DNA from 2 places in the Planctobacterium sp. AWM4_229 genome. Region 2 is predicted to be linked to the other one. Evidence: predicted binding sites of a transcription regulator. Region 2 holds the regulator's gene; the other holds the start of a gene.
What was found. Region 2 encodes FliA, which starts transcription of late flagellar genes. Its sites were predicted from a motif close to CTAAAGNTNNNNNNNNNNNNGCCGATA; they were not measured.
Positions count from the first base shown of each region.

Region 1: the regulator FliA is predicted to act here: its motif matches at 3,127-3,153, upstream of ACXAGP_RS01235 (HAMP domain-containing methyl-accepting chemotaxis protein).

Region 1 is NZ_JBSWWX010000001.1:278,912-287,703, forward strand. Features, by position in the region: gene ACXAGP_RS01230 (SLATT domain-containing protein) at 163-813, shown strand; gene ACXAGP_RS01235 (HAMP domain-containing methyl-accepting chemotaxis protein) at 1,052-3,073, opposite strand; gene fur (ferric iron uptake transcriptional regulator) at 3,372-3,791, shown strand; gene alr (alanine racemase) at 3,846-4,961, opposite strand; gene ACXAGP_RS01250 (aminotransferase class IV) at 4,974-5,831, opposite strand; gene ACXAGP_RS01255 (5-oxoprolinase subunit C family protein) at 5,861-6,823, opposite strand; gene ACXAGP_RS01260 (5-oxoprolinase subunit B family protein) at 6,816-7,466, opposite strand; gene ACXAGP_RS01265 (5-oxoprolinase subunit PxpA) at 7,463-8,212, opposite strand; gene ACXAGP_RS01270 (alpha/beta hydrolase) at 8,205-8,792, opposite strand, start outside.
Region 2 is NZ_JBSWWX010000005.1:72,399-81,190, reverse strand. Features, by position in the region: gene ACXAGP_RS12055 (chemotaxis protein CheW) at 1-508, opposite strand, end outside; gene ACXAGP_RS12050 (ParA family protein) at 505-1,284, opposite strand; gene ACXAGP_RS12045 (protein-glutamate methylesterase/protein-glutamine glutaminase) at 1,346-2,476, opposite strand; gene ACXAGP_RS12040 (chemotaxis protein CheA) at 2,507-4,762, opposite strand; gene ACXAGP_RS12035 (protein phosphatase CheZ) at 4,777-5,535, opposite strand; gene cheY (chemotaxis response regulator CheY) at 5,570-5,953, opposite strand; gene ACXAGP_RS12025 (RNA polymerase sigma factor FliA) at 5,997-6,722, opposite strand; gene ACXAGP_RS12020 (MinD/ParA family protein) at 6,719-7,585, opposite strand; gene flhF (flagellar biosynthesis protein FlhF) at 7,582-8,792, opposite strand, start outside.

The DNA of each region.
Region 1 (8,792 bases), on a different contig from region 2:
CCTTACCTTGTTACTAAATAGAAATCACTTTTAGGCTCACTTCTGTACCAGATGTAGCACCTCATGATCCCATAGAACGTCGGGAGCAACTGAGTCATGCTTACAAGGGACTGGATGAATACATACAAAAATGGGAACGCATTTAGGCGAAGAAATAACAACATGGCAAGCACGAATAACTCAACAACTGAATCGCCCGACCTTGAGGGTTTTGATCCGAAAAAAGATCTTAAAAACAATCCGCTACCAGAATTAAAGTGGGATGAAGCCAACCGGGATGCCTCGTTAGAGGTGTTTTATCTGCATGTTTGCACTGAAGCGAACAAAGCCATTGCTTGGTATCTGGATCGCAAGGCCAGTAAACGCATTGGCGCTCGCACCACCCGACTAACAGCAATCCTACTGACATCTGGGGTGGCAATAATTCCATTGCTTGCCAGCATCTACCCTGAATGTATCAATCCGGTATGGGCGTCAGTGGCTCTGGCGCTTGCTGCCACTTGTATTTTGTTGGATCGCTTTTTTGGTTTTTCCTCTGCCTGGATGCGTTTTTTAACTACCGAGATGAAAATTAAAAATCTATTGCAGAGTTTTCAGTTTAGCTGGCAAATTTGGCGCGCCGAGCGCGATGATAAAAATCTCAATAAGGAGCAGTTGCTACAAGGACTGCAGATGTGCAAAGAGTTCATTGAGGAGGTGAATGAAATTGTGGCTGAAGAAATGAAAACCTGGCAAAGCGAATTTCAAAGTATGCTAAAAGAAATCGACCAGGCTACAAAGCACAAAGCGAATAAAGGCAACCAAAAACCATGACGGCAAAACGCTGTGCGCCTGATAAAAGTCTCTTGTTAACTAATCGCTGCTTACGGCTCTATACCATTGAGCATTTATAAATAGTATAGATGGGGATGTATTTCTAAAATGATTATATATTTTCCGACTGAAGTCGAACCAACAGAAAGCGCCCCGATTTCTGTTCTCTAACAGGTGTTTAAGATTTTTTGTAAAAAAGGGAGCAGCAGCTCCCTTTCTCTTTTCTACCCAATTAGGTTTAAACCTTAAACTTAGTGACCGCTTCTTTTAGTTGCGCCATCAGGCAATTGACTTCATCGGTAGCCGTATTAGATTGCTCAGTTAAAGCAGCACTGTTATCTGCCAAATCCACTATGGTATTGAGTCGTTTGGATACATCGTTAAGCACCCTGTCCTGCTCACCCGAGTCTTTTACAATGCGATTGTTTACATCCGACAGCTCTTCGATGATCTCGGTGATTTGCGACACCTTGGTGTTAACTTCTCGGATCATCTCAACACTCTTATCGGATAACGCTTTACCTTCTTCGATGGTGCGTACTGCTTTGTCGGCATCTGATTGTAAACTGCCGATCATGGTTTCAATTTCCTGGGTGGAATTTTGAGTTTTGGTGGCTAATGTGCGTACTTCATCAGCCACAACCGCAAAGCCTCGCCCTTGCTCTCCCGCTCTGGCCGCTTCAATAGCGGCATTCAATGCCAGTAAATTGGTTTGTTCGGCAATACTTTTAATCACATCCAAAATACCACCGATGTTGCGGCTATTTTCTGCAAGATTAGAGATCACTTCGCGCGAATAATCGGCCTGCGTCGCCTGTTGTTGGATTTGTTTTTCCCCTTCAGCGGCCAAATCACTTGCCTGATTAGATTGCTGAGCAACGTCGTTGAGTTTATCCATACCATGGCGTATTTGCTCAACATTATTTTGGCTGCTGTTTCTTACCAGCGCAGTACTTTCCGCTGTGAGGTGAATTTCTTCGCGTTGCTTATCCACTTTTTCCAGCGCCTGATGGCCCAACTCCACGGTTTGCGCGGTGGCAGCATTCAAGCCTTCTTGCTGTTCCAGTATATGCACTACCAACTCGTGCAAGTTATCTGATAACAAGTTCACTTGTTTTGACAAATCACCGAACTCGCAGTTGCTGGAAGCGTCGGCTTTATGCGTTAGATCGCCAGAGCTGATCACTTTGAGGCTACGAGAGATACGACTAATAGGCCCGGAAATGCTCTTGTACACTACAATTCCTGTGCCCACCGCCAGTCCAGTGCCTAACAGCATAATGACCACGCCAATAGCAATATTGGTTTCAATAATATTCAGGATTTCATTTTGACCATCTAAGGTGCTGTCATTAACCTTATCAAACAGAGTTTTAAAGCTTTCAAGCGCTTGGTCCACATACGAGTCAGCAGCCGTATTGGCTTGACGAGCTGAAGCCAGCTTATCCAGCTTATACTGATGCATACCAACGACACCGTTACTACCAAAAATTAATGGCTTCAATTTGCTTAGTTGCTCTTTGTAATCATCCACTAAGCCATCGGTCTCCACCGATTCAGCCAAACGCGTCACAAACTGATCCGCTTCTTCGATGTTGCTCATGGAAAATTCCATGCTACTGACGATATCTCCGGATACTTTCGCATCTTCGGTGGCAACGAGTTCGGTGGTGGAGTTTAACAAGGTAATTAGCAAGGTATCGATGTTATTGCCTGCTCCCGCCAGACTTTTGAGATCATCATCGGTATCCGCACCGGGCATGTAGGCTAAATCTAATAAGGGGGCACTGGTATCATCTACGGCTAACGATACTTTATCCATAAAGCTAGTGATACTATTGCGCTGATTGAGGTAAGACTGCCTTTCCAGGTACATGGTTTTGGCGTTTTGTAAATACAGTTCTACAGAGCGTTTTCCTTCACTCAAATACTGGCGTTGATTAGCCTCGATAGACATTTGTTCAAGGGAGCGCAGTGTGCCTTCAAATTCACTCAGCAGATTATCAAATTCACTCTTATTGGTATTGAGTGCAGACAGGTTATCCATGTAATAACCGCGCAACGAGGCTTTACCGAGGTTTAATAGCTGGGTCTGAATTTTTAATACCTGACTTTGCAGCGGCATTTTTTCATTGATAACAGACTCAGAAGACTCTCTGATATCAGACAGACCAACATAAGACATCACATTAGTGATGAACAACACGAATCCCAGCAATATGAATCCGAGAATCGTTTTTGCTACTACTGTAAAACGCATAATTTTAGTTGCCTCATTATTTTTCTAATTGGCAGTCAATCGCTTAGGTATCATATCGGCCATATTCACTATAGCCTTAATTTCTAAAGTCAGCGTAAAAATTGGGGTCAGCACCCTGACTTTAAATCTATGATTTTCCAAGCATACTCACTTAATTCTAGCGCAGTATAGCGCCTTGTGGTACAACCAGTTAACTTGTTTTTAACAAATAGCCAATATTTTTATTCTGAATACCCCCCTTTTAATCTTGTGCAAGTCACTTATAATGTCGTCAAATTGAGATTTATAAGCCAATCACATGGATCAAAATCAAGAACTAAAGAAAGCGGGCCTGAAAGTCACGCTGCCCCGCCTGAAGATTCTGGAAATTCTGAAAGAACCTAAAAATCAACACATTAGCGCTGAAGATGTGTACAAAATCCTGTTAGAGCAAGGTGAAGATATCGGTTTGGCTACGGTGTATCGCGTACTCAACCAGTTCGATGATGCTGGCATTTTGGACCGTCACCATTTTGAAGGTGGCAAATCAGTATTTGAGATCAGCGACAAGAACCACCACGATCATCTAGTTTGCCTGGACTGTGGCAAGGTCATCGAATTTGAGGATGAAGTTATTGAAACTCGTCAAAATGAAATTGCCGAAAGTCACGGTATCAGACTAACTAACCACAGCCTGTACTTATACGGAAGATGTGTTAACGAAAAGTGTGATCACTAATCAGAAGACACTGCAAACACAGTTGTGAAAGCCAACTTCATTAAGTTGGCTTTTTTATTGTCCCGACTCTGAAAGCAAATAGGTTTTGGGAACTCTCAAGGGCATGCGGGTAACAAGCTCATAGCCAATAGTATCCGCCCAGCCTGCCACTTCGTTGGCACTTAATGACTCTCCCCACAAAGTGACGGTATCACCAATGCGAACTTCGGGAATATGAGTGATATCGATACTAAGCATATCCATGGACACCCTACCCGCAAGATAAGCGCGTTTGTCTCTTACCATTACAGGCGTGCCACTTTTGGCATTGCGCGGGTAACCATCTCCATAACCAATAGCCACAGTGGCCACTCTGGATGGTTTTTGTGCTTGCCAGGTACTGCCATAGCCTACTCGCTCGCCGGCATCAATATTGCGAATTGCGATAATTTTTGATTGTAACGTCATTACCGGACGCAGTTTATCTGCGTCTGGGTGCGCTTCATTAAATGGCGATAAACCATAAAGCATTATACCCGGACGAACATAATCACTACGTCCCTGAGGCCATCCTAAAATGGTTCCTGAATTGCCGATGCTGGTGGAAATTTGCTGCTCACCATTTGCAATGATAGCTTTTTTAACCTGTTTAAACTCCGTTAGCTGTTGCTCTGTATAAGGTTCAGTAAGTAAATCCGCACTGGCCATGTGCGTCATTAAAGTAACCACATCTTGGGTTTTATCCGAGTCCTTCAAGCGTTGATACAAACGCAATCCAGAACTCGCGTAGATCCCCAAACGATGCATACCTGTATCGATTTTTAACCAGGCCGACAAAGGCTTGTCCAGTGCTTGTTTTTCAAGTGCGTTGATTTGATATTCACTGTGAAACACCACTGAAAAATCATGTTTTGAGGCCAGGTTCAATTCGCTGGCACTGAAACAACCTTCCAGTAACAAGACAGGCCGGGTTAAACCCGCTTCTCGCAACTGCATCGCTTCCTCAATACTGGAAACAGCAAACATCTCCACATGATCCTGAATGGCAAATGCCACCTCTACAGCACCATGACCATAGGCATTGGCTTTTAAAACTGCGACGATTTTACTCAGGGGACTACAACGCTTAGCAATTGATAAGTTGTGACGCAGTGCATCCAGATTAATGATCATTGCAGCAGGGCGAGACATAACTATGCTTCCTCAATAATCAAAGCGATGTTGAAAATACAAACTGGCAGTATCAAACCAATGTTTGCCTGGTTTGCCATCCGCAATGGCTTTGCCTGCGATTTCCACAACCGGTACCACCCCCTTTGTGGAGCTGGTAAGCCAAACTTCATCAGCAGCAAACAGCATTTCTTGCGTTACTACGGATTCTTGCAAGGTCAATGCAGAATGACGTTCCAAAATATCCATGACGATACGGCGCGTAATACCAGGTAACAATGCCGAACTCAAAGGGGGGGTGAGCACCTTCTTATCCTTACAAATAAAAACGTTGCTGGTGCTGGCCTCTGTAACGGTGCCATCATCTCCTAGCAATAACACTTCGTTTAAGCCCTCTTGCTGAGCGGTTTGAAAATGCAGCACGTTGCCCAATAAGGATGTCGATTTAATATGGCAATTGCGCCAACGGCGATCCTGATCAAGCCCCAACCGGAGTGCTTTACACTGCTCAAAATCAGGTTTTGTCAGCGCTGGAATTGGAAAGGTCATCATAAATATGGTGGGTTCGGCATTGTTATGCCAACCATGAAAACGTTTTTCTTCTGCACCACGCGTAATATGAATATAAATGCCCTGATCAGGCTCAGGATTATATTGGGTCAATTGCTGACAGAAACCCTGCAGTTGTTGCCAGTCGTACTGTAAATTTATATCCAGCGCTTTAAGACCCTGGGTTAATCGCTCTTTATGCCACTGCCAGGCAATCATACGGTTGCCATAACTAGGCAGCACTTCATAAAGCCCTTCCCCAAATAAAAAGCCTCTATCCAGCGGAGAAATTCGCGCTTCTTCCAGAGGCATAAAGGTGCCATTTAAAAATACGGTATTCAACGTGTGCTTTTCCAGACGATGAGTTGAGATCACATGGGAAGTATTGGTAGCTTTTGAATGTTAGCCCAATAATCCTTTACCACTTGCTGTGCGATAGACGGTCGTATCAATGCAAACCGCACTTTGGTTCCCGGCGGCGATTGTAACAGCCTATGGCAGTCAGGTGAAATAACACTGCCGGGTTTGCAGTAACCTCCCAGAGATTGCCTGTCGTTTAGTAATATGATGGGCTTGCCCGACGGAGGGATTTGCACGGCGCCATAAGCAATTGCATCCGGTGTAATTTTTGGTAGTTGAGTCAACACCTTGGTGGAGGTATCCAGGCGATAGCCCATACGGTTGAATTCGCGACTTAAGGTAAACCCAGTTTGAAACAGCACTCTTCGCTGAATCTTGCTAAGTTGTCCGTACTGGGCACCAGGGATTAAGCGCAAAGTGTACGGTTCATCATTAAAATATTGTGCGGCAATGTGCTGAGCACTCATGCCGACGTGCTGTGCGCTGGAAAAGCAGGGAATTGTTTCCCCCTTTTTTAACGGACTACCTTTACCATCCAGCCCCCCTAATTTTTCTCGCTGGTTGGTGGCACAACTTCCCAGTACAGGTTTAACCTTGAGTCCGCCGCGGATCGCCAGGTAAACCCAGGTTCCCTTTCTGGTTGCAGAAATAGACAGTTCATCTCCTTGCTGTACTTGCACGCTTTGCCAACAATGGCGGATATTGCCGTTAATCTTTAACGTTACCTCAGCCCCTGTCACTGAAATCGTACTACTGGCCTCAATAACACAGCTGAAATTGCCCATGGGAATTTCCAGCAATGGCAGACCTATAGGATTGCCACACAATCGATTGGCAGTATAAGCGGCTTTGGGCTCCATAAATCCTGCCGGGGCTACACCAGAAAACAGATAGCCAAGACGTCCACTATCCTGAATTTGGGTATTGATACCGGGATTTACTATTTTAAGGTGGCTGTTTTGCGCACTAATCAACGGCAATGAACCTCACGTTTTGACCCACTTCGAATAAGGCTGGTTTAGGCAACGCAATATCAAACAAATTTTCATCACAGCGGCCAATCAGGTGCCAACCTCCCGGTGATTCCTGAGGATAAATTGCAGAGTATTGCTCGGCGATAGCCAACGTGCCAGCAGGGACTCTGATGCGCGGCTCTGGTCGCCTTGCTAATCTCAACGGCTTAGGCAATCCTTTGAGATAGCCGAAACCCGGAGCAAAGCCCACTGCAGTGACGGTGAAGATAGCATCCTGGTGAGCTTGAACTACTTCTTTCACAGACATATCACAGGACTCCGCCACCCATTTCAAATCAGGTCCGTATTCTCCGCCATAGCGCACGGGTAGTGTCAGTAAAGGTTGCGATTGCCGGTCTGGTTGGAAGTCAAAATTGACTAAACAGATTTTAAGCTGTGACTTAACCTCAAAATAAGAAATCGCAAATACATTGTAAAACAGTGTCACTGACGACTCCGCAGCCACGACATCTTGCAACCAAAGATAGTTTTGTTGCCGGATATAGACTCTTAAACTGGCATAAAAACTCGCGTTCGTGGATACGGCATTTTGAGCGGTTACCTTAATGGCATTTTCACCACATGGGACGAGCTTAAACTTCATTTCTCCAGATTACCCTTAATCTGCAGCACAATCTCCAGTGCATCTGAACCATCACCATGAATACACAAAGTATCTATTGGCATGCTTAGCTCGGTACCATTTGCGCTCAGTACTTTCCCCTGTTGCATAATGGTTTTTGCCTGGGCTATGGCATCTTCTTTTGATAATAACGCACCATGCTGGTTACGCGGTACCAATAACCCATCATCTTGATATGCCCTGTCAGAGAATGCTTCAAAGCATAGATTGACGCCATATTGCGCAGCGAGCCCCTGATGCTGTTGCCATTGTCCTGTCGCCTGCAAAACCAACAAAAGTTCATCATCATAATCGCTGACGGCCTGAATCACTTGCAACAAAATATCTTTGTCTCGCATCATGTCGTTGTACAACGCACCATGCGGCTTAACGTGATGCAGGTGCCCACCACAGGCCTTCGTAATGCCTTCTAACGCGCCTATCTGATAGCACATAAGCGCACGGATTTCGCCTTTTGCCATTGTCATTGAACGACGGCCAAAACCCTGTAAATCGGGATATGCCGGATGAGCCCCGATCTTAACATTGTACTCCAGCGCCAACATCACGGTACGCTGCATGACGTTGGCATCGCCTGCGTGAAAACCACAGGCAATATTGGCCATATCGATGTAAGGCATAATTTCCTGGTCCTGGCCCATTTGCCAGGCACCATATGATTCTCCCATGTCGCAATTAATGAGCAATAGTTTACGCGATTCAGTCATTGGGATTTGTCTCTCTTTGCCATTGGCACAATGTCTCTGTGATCAGTTGTGCGGTGAGCTGTGGTTTTTCCAATGGAAACATGTGCCCTACTCCTTTAATGAGTTCATGCTCCAGTTTTGGTTGCTGCTTCAATAATCGTTTCACCATGGGCGGAAAACAGGCATTGGTATATTGCGCAGTAAATAGTTTGGCAGGTACCGTCAACTTGTTGCGAAACAAGTTGAGGTTGTGAGGAATATTGCGAAAAATCGCAGTCTCCACTTCCCGCTGATAAGCCAGTTGCGCACCTTTTCCTTCTGGCTTCACCGCGGATTGCACGTAGTCTTCGATGCACTCAGGGTCAAAATATTTGAACAGCGCTTTGGGTTTAAAATAATCCAGTACGGTATTGTGATCTTGCCAGCTGGTTTTACGCAGTTTTGACTTACCTGACGGCGTAACCTTGTCGATCAAAGGTGTTTTTTTGAGTATACGAAACACATGGCTCATTAACCCTACCATGATGGGCGGATCTAACATAATCAAACCTTTTACCAAATCGGGTCGCTGACAGCTGACTAAATAGGATATCACTCCGCC
Region 2 (8,792 bases):
GCATTACCCATTTAGCTGTATCGACAACATTGAGTTTTTCTTCACGATAAAGCATTACCCCCATAAACCAATTGGGTTTCCCGAAAAGTGGTCCGGGCTTTTCGAGGTTGTGAATACCCCCTAATTCAGTGAGCGGCACTGCCAAGGTCAAACCTGCAACATTGAAAAATAACGCCTGAAAGTTACCGCTGATCACCCTGTCATTAGTTACAACAGCGCCATCACCACCACTCTGTTCAGTTTGGGGCGCAACCTCAACTTCTGGCACCGACTCAGGTGCCTTTACGACAGGCTCTGAGGGCGTGGGTAAAGGTACAGGCTTCTGCACTGGGAGTGGACTTTCCACAGGTGCTGGAATTTCCACTTTTGGAATATCCGGTTTCACCCCTTCCAGTAATCTGGCAACAGCCTGATTTTGTACGGTATCTTCCGCGGGCTCCTGCTCTTCAGTCAACAAAGCCGACAGATATTCTTCCATCACATCTTCATTTGCAAAAGACCCACTCATCGGGACGGCTCCATAGATTCAACGTAACTCAATAAACTATTATACGCGAATACTCCACGAGATTTAGGACAAAAAACCGAAGGCGGGGTTTGTGCCTGACTGGCTTCCCTAAACCGGGTATCCACCGGGATAACACTTGACCATACAGATGTACCGTAGGTTGCCCTTAGCTTTTTATAAGCATCCAACGCTGCATTAGTGCGTTTGTCATACATAGTCGGCACAATGGTATGATTAAATTTGGTATTTTGCGACTTTTCCATTATTTCCAAAGTATGCATCATTCGGTCTAAGCCTTTGAGGGCCAAAAACTCAGTTTGCACCGGCACAAGAATTCGGCTACAAGCTGCCAATGCGTTTACCATCAACACGCCCAACACCGGGGGGCAATCGATTAAGGCAAAATCAAATTCGTCTTTCAATAAGCGCAATGCTTTTTTTAAAATAAGTCCCATTCCGCCTTGTTGTCCCATTTTACGGTCCAAAGTAGCAAGCGCCATCGTGGCAGGTAGAATAAACAACGAATCTAGTTTGGTGGGGCACAAGCAATCCAGTACCTTGTCTTTAGTGAGGTTTTTACCAGACATAAAGACATCGTATACACTGGCACCTAACTCTTCCGAATCAATACCGAAATAATAACTCAACGATGCATGCGGATCGGTGTCCACCAAAATAACACGCTCACCTCGTTGCGCTAACAGTCCACCAAGGGTCACAGTCGTGGTGGTTTTTCCTACACCACCTTTTTGATTTGCTACCGTCCAGATGATCACAACATTAGACTCTCAGTTAACATAAATAGATAGACCGTTAATTTGGCTTATTATCACTGATTTACATCTCTTTCTGAATCATTTCTGCAAATTCAGAAAGTGGAATACTTTTTTCGGCGATATTTTCACTGGCAACCGCCTGTGGCATACCGTAAACCACACTCGATTTTTCATCCTGTGCCCAAATGGTAGCGCCGCGAGATTTCAGTTTTTTGCAGCCTTCTTTACCATCGGCTCCCATTCCAGTGAGAATAATGCCTAACACATCTCCACCGTACAATCGGGCAACAGAAGAAAAGGTAAGATCGACACTGGGCTTGTAAGTCACCAATTCAGTATTGTGAACATCAGTTATTGTTATTGATGCTCTACTCGCTGTTCCTTCTACCAGCATTTGCCGCCCCCCTGGGGCAAGGTAAGCGACACCCGGCGATAACAAGTCGCCATCTTGCGCTTCCTTTACTTGAATTTCGCAGACGTTGTTTAGTCGTTCTGCAAACGCGGAGGTAAAAGTGCCAGGCATGTGCTGTACCAACAATATTGGATAAGGAAAACCACCTTTAAACTTTGTCAGTATCGTTTGCAGTGCAACCGGTCCTCCGGTGGAAGTACCAATGACCAGGATCTTGTATCGCTTACCTGACGGGCGATATGACGTAAGGGGCTTTATTGGAGCTGCCGACTCTCTTAGATTGGTTCCAGAAGTCTCCCTTTTTTGTCGTAAAAAAGTAGGCGCAGTTGTGCTCGAAGCGTTAGTAGAAATCGGATTGCTCCGATAAGAACGCAACCCTATTTTTCTGGCCCCTAATGTCTTGACCCTCTGCTGCAACAGTTCTACAGCTTCTTTCCGATCTCGTGCGATATCTTCAAAGCGCTTGGGCAAGAAGTCCATCGCTCCAGCATCAAGAGCATCTAAAGTTGCTTGTGCGCCTTCATAGGTTAACGAGGAAAACATGATGACAGGGACAGGATTGCTGCGCATGATCTCTTTCACAGCACTGATGCCATCCATCACTGGCATTTCAATATCCATGGTAACAACATCGGGGTTGAAGCGTTTGACAGCCTCAATCGCCTCTTTGCCGTTGCGAGCATCCCCGACAACTTCAAGGTCCGGGGATTGATTTAGTATTTCCGCAACACGCCGTCGAAAAAAAGTGGAATCATCAACAACCAGGACTTTATATGGCATTTCGGATATTCATTGTTTTTATTCGATTACCTATTTCAGTGCTTTTTTGGCATAGCGCTTTAACAGACTAGGAATATCTAAAATCAACGCAATACCGCCGTCACTGGTAATTGTTGCTCCTGCCATACCGGGCGTACCCTGTAACAGCGCATCGAGTGGTTTAATCACCACTTCTTCCTGCCCAATAAGGGAATCCACTACAAATCCCACTTGCTGAGTACCAATCTGTACAACAACGACATGACCAGACGCTTTATCAATCTCGCCCGGTATGCGCCTTAACCACTCTCTCAAATAAAACAGTGGAATCGCCTTAGAACGCACGATCATAGTAAGCTGACCGTCGACTGTATTGGTCTTGCTCAAATCCATGTTAATGATTTCGTTTACCGATGAAAGCGGAAGGGCAAATGTTTGGCCGCCAACGATTATCATTAAAGTGGGTAAGATGGCTAAGGTTAAAGGAACTTTAATTTCCAGCCTTGTGCCTTTGCCCAGTTCAGAGTCAATACTCACTGAACCATTCAGTTGGTTGATCTTGGTTTTCACCACGTCCATACCAACCCCGCGACCTGAAATATCCGAGATCTCGGTTTTGGTGGAAAAGCCAGGAGCAAATATCAAATTAAAGGCTTCGACGTCCGACATTCTTGCTGCCGCATCAGCATCCAATACACCACGACTGATGGCGATTTCTTTCAGCTTTTCAGCATCCATACCTTTACCATCATCATCGATGGTCAGCAGGATATGATCACCTTCTTGCGAAGCAGCAAGTGTTACCGTTCCCTTGGCTGGTTTACCCGCGGCAACACGATCGTCCGGCATCTCAATACCATGATCCACCGAGTTTCTCACCAAGTGAACAAGAGGATCTGCCAAAGCCTCTACAAGGTTTTTATCGAGATCAGTCTCTTCACCTTTAAGCTCGAGCGCAATGTCTTTTTTCAAGCTTCGTGCTAAATCACGCACTACGCGAGGAAAGCGCCCAAATACCTTTTTAATAGGTTGCATGCGGGTTTTCATCACCGCACCTTGCAAATCACCTGTTACCACATCCAGATTAGCAATCGCCTTGGACATGTTTTCGTCATTCAGGTTTATTCCCAAACTCAACAAGCGATTACGTACCAATACTAATTCACCCACCATATTCATGATCTGGTCAAGTCGCTTGGTATCTACGCGTACTGTGGTTTCGGCAGGTGGCGCTGCAGCCGCCGCTTTTTTGTCATCTTTTTTGGGTTCAGCTTTAGCAGACGCAGGCGCTGCTTTGGGTGCCGGAGCAGGTGCCGCCTTTGGCGCGGGGGCTGGCGCCGCTTTAGGTGCAGGGGCTGGTGCAGCCTTAGGTGCCGGGGCTGGGGCTGCTTTGGGTGCCGGGGCAGGTTCTGCTGTGGCGGCTTTGCCCGGTCCTTGACCTGAACCGTGTAATTGATCTAGAAGCGCCTCAAACTCTTCATCAGTGATATCTTCGTCGTCACCTGTTGCCGCGGCCGAGGGAGCAGGTGCAGGTGCTGGCGCAGGAGCTGGTGCTGCATCTGCTTCTCCTGCAAATTTACCCTTGCCGTGTAACTGATCCAGCAGAGCTTCAAATTCCTCATCGGTGATATCTTCGTCACCACCCGCAGAGGATGCTGCTGGGGCTGACGGCGCAGGAGCGCTTTCTGCCTTACCGGGAGCGCCTCCTGAACCATGCAACTCATCGAGAAGTTGCTCAAATTCGTCTTCGGAAATTTCATCGATTCCGCCATCATCTGACGAGGTAATACTATCGGCATCAAAGTCAAAGAATTCGTCATCATCGTCATCAGATGCGGCCGGAGCAGGTGCAGGTTCTGGAGCGGCTTCTTCTGGTGCCGATGCTAAGGTGGCGTTTGCTGGCGCTTCATCAGCGGTTTCGGGCTGACTTAAACGGTGTAAGGTATCCAATAAAGCCTGATCAGCAGCTTGTAATGGCTCTCGCGCCTTAACCAGCTCAAACATCTCTACAACCACATCAGTGGCTTGTAATATGACGTCCATGAGTTCTGGGGTTAAGCTACGTTGGCCGTTACGCATCATATCAAATACGTTTTCAGCACCGTGACAGATGTCAACAAGCTCGGTTAATGACAGGAACCCGGCACCGCCTTTAACCGTGTGATAGCCCCTGAAAATTGCATTAAGCAAGTCAGAATCTTCAGGATTATTTTCCAGATCAACGAGTTGCTCTTGTAATTGTTCCAGAATTTCTCCGGCTTCCACCAGGAAGTCCTGAAGTATATCCTCGTCAACATCAAACGACATGCATTAACTCCACATTAAAAACCTAAGCTTGAAAGCAAATCATCAACGTCATCTTGTCCCTGGACAACATCGTCTCTGTTTTCGGCATCAATGATTGGCCCTTCTGCTTCACTGGCTCCCACTTTTTTGGGTTTGCTGGTTTCGTCCACAACCTTTTTCAATTCAGATTCTGGTTCACCGAACACAGTAAGCATGTTAACCAAGCTATCTTCAACTTCTTTAACCAGTTGAATTACTCTACGTATCACCTGGCCTGTTAGATCCTGATAGCCCTGCGCCATTAGAACCTCAGTTAATAAATCGTTCAATTGCGAAGAATCTTTACTGGCTTGTTCCAAAAAACTGTCAAGTTCGTGACATAGAGACTTAAATTCCCCTAATTCAAGTTGACGTGTCATCAACTTTTTCCACTCAGGGAGGATGTGACCAATACTGCTATTAATTTTTTCTGCGATTGGCATACTGGACTCAACGGCATCCATCGTGCGATTGGCCGCTTGCTCAGTGGTTTCGATCACATAATTCAGGCGAGTCTGTGCATCGGGAATATCTTCATTAGCAAGATCCACAATCCTCGAATCAATATTGAAGGTGTTCAATGAATCATGAAGTTGTCTGGTTAGCTTCCCGACTTCGGCAAACAACTCCATAGAATCCTGTATTTTACTGGCTTCTAGTAGTGCTCTTGCCGCTTCATTGTCCCCTTGCTCCAGGAACGCCACAAGTTGTTTGGCATCCTCAAGAGATATGGGAGAGCTCTTATCATTAGTCATTTCAGCTCCTTTTAACTATCAGGACTGTCCTGAACTAACCAAGACGCTCAAAAATTTTGTCGAGCTTTTCTTTCAGTGTGGCGGCGGTAAAAGGTTTAACTACGTAACCATTTACACCGGCTTGCGCAGCCGCGACTATCTGTTCTTTTTTGGCTTCAGCAGTAACCATCAACACTGGGGTGTGCTTAAGCTTGTCGTCGGCTCTGATTGCGCGAAGCAAATCAATACCTTGCATGCCTGGCATATTCCAGTCAGTTACTACAAAATCAAAATCACCTTGTTGTAACATCGGTAGAGCGGTACTACCGTCATCAGCTTCCTGAACGTTGGTAAAACCAAGGTCTTTCAACAAGTTTTTGATTATTCGTCTCATTGTAGAAAAGTCATCAACAACGAGAATTTTCATGTTTTTATCCAAAACTGCCTCCAGTGAGGATTCGATCAAATTTTATTATTATACGCTATCCAGCTTGCCATGCCTGCATTCTGGACTTTAATCTTAGCATAGCCTGACTATGAATTTGACTCACCCTGGATTCGCTTACATCCAGTACTTCGCCAATTTCTCTTAGATTCAGTTCTTCATCATAGTACAGAGACAATACAATTGCCTCTCGTTCCGGTAAAGTCGTTATTGCATTGGCTAACGCTTTTTGAAAAGACCCTTCCATCAAGTCATCAAAAGGGGTGTTTTCCCCCTTATTTTTGTCCGTCGTCAGGACATCCTCAGTAACGCCTAAATCTTCGATACCAATGATTTTTCCAGCATTTACCTCTGATAACATTTGGTGATAATCAGCCAGAGAAACTTGCATTTTTTCAGCGACATCGACATCTTTCGCATCGCCACCGGTTTCCCGCTCCACCTCAGAAATCGCCTCAGCGATGGCTCTACCATTTTTGTGCACGGAGCGCGGAGTCCAGTCACCTTTGCGGATCTCATCTAGCATCGCACCGCGAATTCGGATACCCGCAAAAGTTTCAAAACTAGCGCCTTTGCTGCCATCAAAATTACGGGAAGCCTCCAGCAAACCAATCATGCCTGCCTGAATAAGATCTTCCACCAAGACACTGGCTGGTAGGCGGGCCATAAGATGGTGTGCAATACGCTTTACAAGTGGGGCGTGCTTTTCTACCAGCAGCCTTTTATCATCGTGTTGTTTGTAAGCGTTTGCTTTACTGTTCACCCTTGGATACTCGCTGCCTGTCTATTCACTAGTTGTTCAATAAAGAATTCCAGATGGCCACCGGGTTGAGCGGGTATCGGCCACCCAAGCGCTTGTTTGGCTAATTGAGTGATGGCCAGCGCAGCAGGTGAGCCGGGGAATACGTCAACAATGGCTTTTTGCTTGCGTACGGCTTTGCGAATATTCTCATCGTAAGGTACGGTTGCCACCAACTCCAAAGCGACATCAAGAAATCTATTGGTGACTTTCGACAGTTTTGCAAATAACTCTTGTCCCTCTCGAGGACTGCGTACCATATTAGAAACCACTTTGAATTTAAATACACCGTGGTCGCGGTTGAGTATTTTCATGAGGGCATAAGCGTCGGTTAGTGAGGTAGGTTCGTTACACACCACCAACATAACGTCCTGCGATGCTCTGCAGAAGCTAAGCACCATATCAGAGATGCCAGCCGCGGTATCCACTAACAAAACGTCAAGGGGAATCTTAAGTTCACTAAAAGCTCGGATAAGACCAGCGTGCTCTGTCGGTGACAGTTCCGCCATATTTTTAGTACCGGATGTGGCCGGAGCGATCAATATGCCGTGGGGGCCTTCGATAAGAATATCTTCAAGGCTACATTCTCCAGCAAGCACGTGAGAAATGTTTTTACCCACCCGCAGTCCTAGCATGACATCGACATTCGCCAAGCCTAAGTCCGCGTCCAGCACCAAGACCTTTTTACCTAATTTGGCCATGGCAATCGCCGTATTTAAGGTTACATTGGTTTTACCAACACCCCCTTTACCACCGGTAACAGCAATTACTTTTGTTAAATTATTTCGGCTCATTTTTCTTAAACTACTCGCCTGGTCTTCAATCATACTGCCACTGCTGAATGAACTGTTTTCTTCTTCGCAGTATGCGGTAAATCGTATTTCTTATAAAGCTTTGCAGCTAAAGAAACTATATACTTCGCATCCGCTATTTTTATATCTTCTGGAACCTTTTGTCCATCGGTCAAATAGGCCACCGGTAATCTTTCTTGTATCGCGACGCTTATCGCTTCACCTAAAGAGAAGCATTCATCAATTTTGGTAAAGATACAACCTTGAACCGGCATTTTATTATAAATACGCAAAGTATGTTCCATAACATGTCTTTGAGTATTTGCCTGCAACACCATGTACATTTTGATATTAGCACAAGATGTTTCGTTTAAGGTATCTAACTGTTTGATTAATCGCGTATCTCTTTGTCCAAATCCGGCGGTATCAATCAATACTAACCTTTTATTCCTAAATTGGTATAAAACGTCTGACAACTCTTGCGCGTTTGCCGCTTTTTTAACCGAGCAGCCAATTATTTTACCGTAAGTCGCTAGTTGCTCAAATGCAGCAATTCGATAACTATCAATAGTCACTAATGCTACCTGGTCGGCACCATAACGTTTAGCATACTGCGCCGCTAATTTTGCAATCGTTGTGGTTTTTCCCGTACCAGTTGGTCCCAAGAAGGCCATCACACCACTTTGAGTCAGAATATCGTTACGGGTGGTCTTAAGTCTATTAGCCAAAAGTTTTAGAATGAATAACCAGGCTTCTCGCTCATTGGCACTCTCAGGCGCATAAGATACGACGTCTTCAGCAAGCTCGGAACAAACCCCCATGGCTTCAAGTCGATCAACTAAATAGGATTGAAGTGGGTGCCCTCTGCGTTGCTCTTGCTTCAATAAGCCTCCTACCTGAAACTGCAGCACATTTCTCAATGAGCGCAACTCTTCCTGAATGGATTGAATAGCCTTGTCACCGTTTTGTAGTCCAGCTGATGCAGCAGGTTTTGCGACTGTGGTTTGTACTTCCGGCTCAGGTGCCGTTTTAGAGGCACTGGCTATAGCAGGCGCTTTCTCCACATTACTTTGAGCACCCTTTTTGGAATAGGTTGTTGACTCTGTCTCTGCTGAAAAGTTGCCTGCACCTTGCTTTTCCAGCAATTCTTTCAGGCTATCAGCGCCAGAATCCCCAATAACTTCACTCAACGTTGGTGTACCGTTACCCGTGGGCTTTTTCAGGGATGGTATAGCTATCGCAG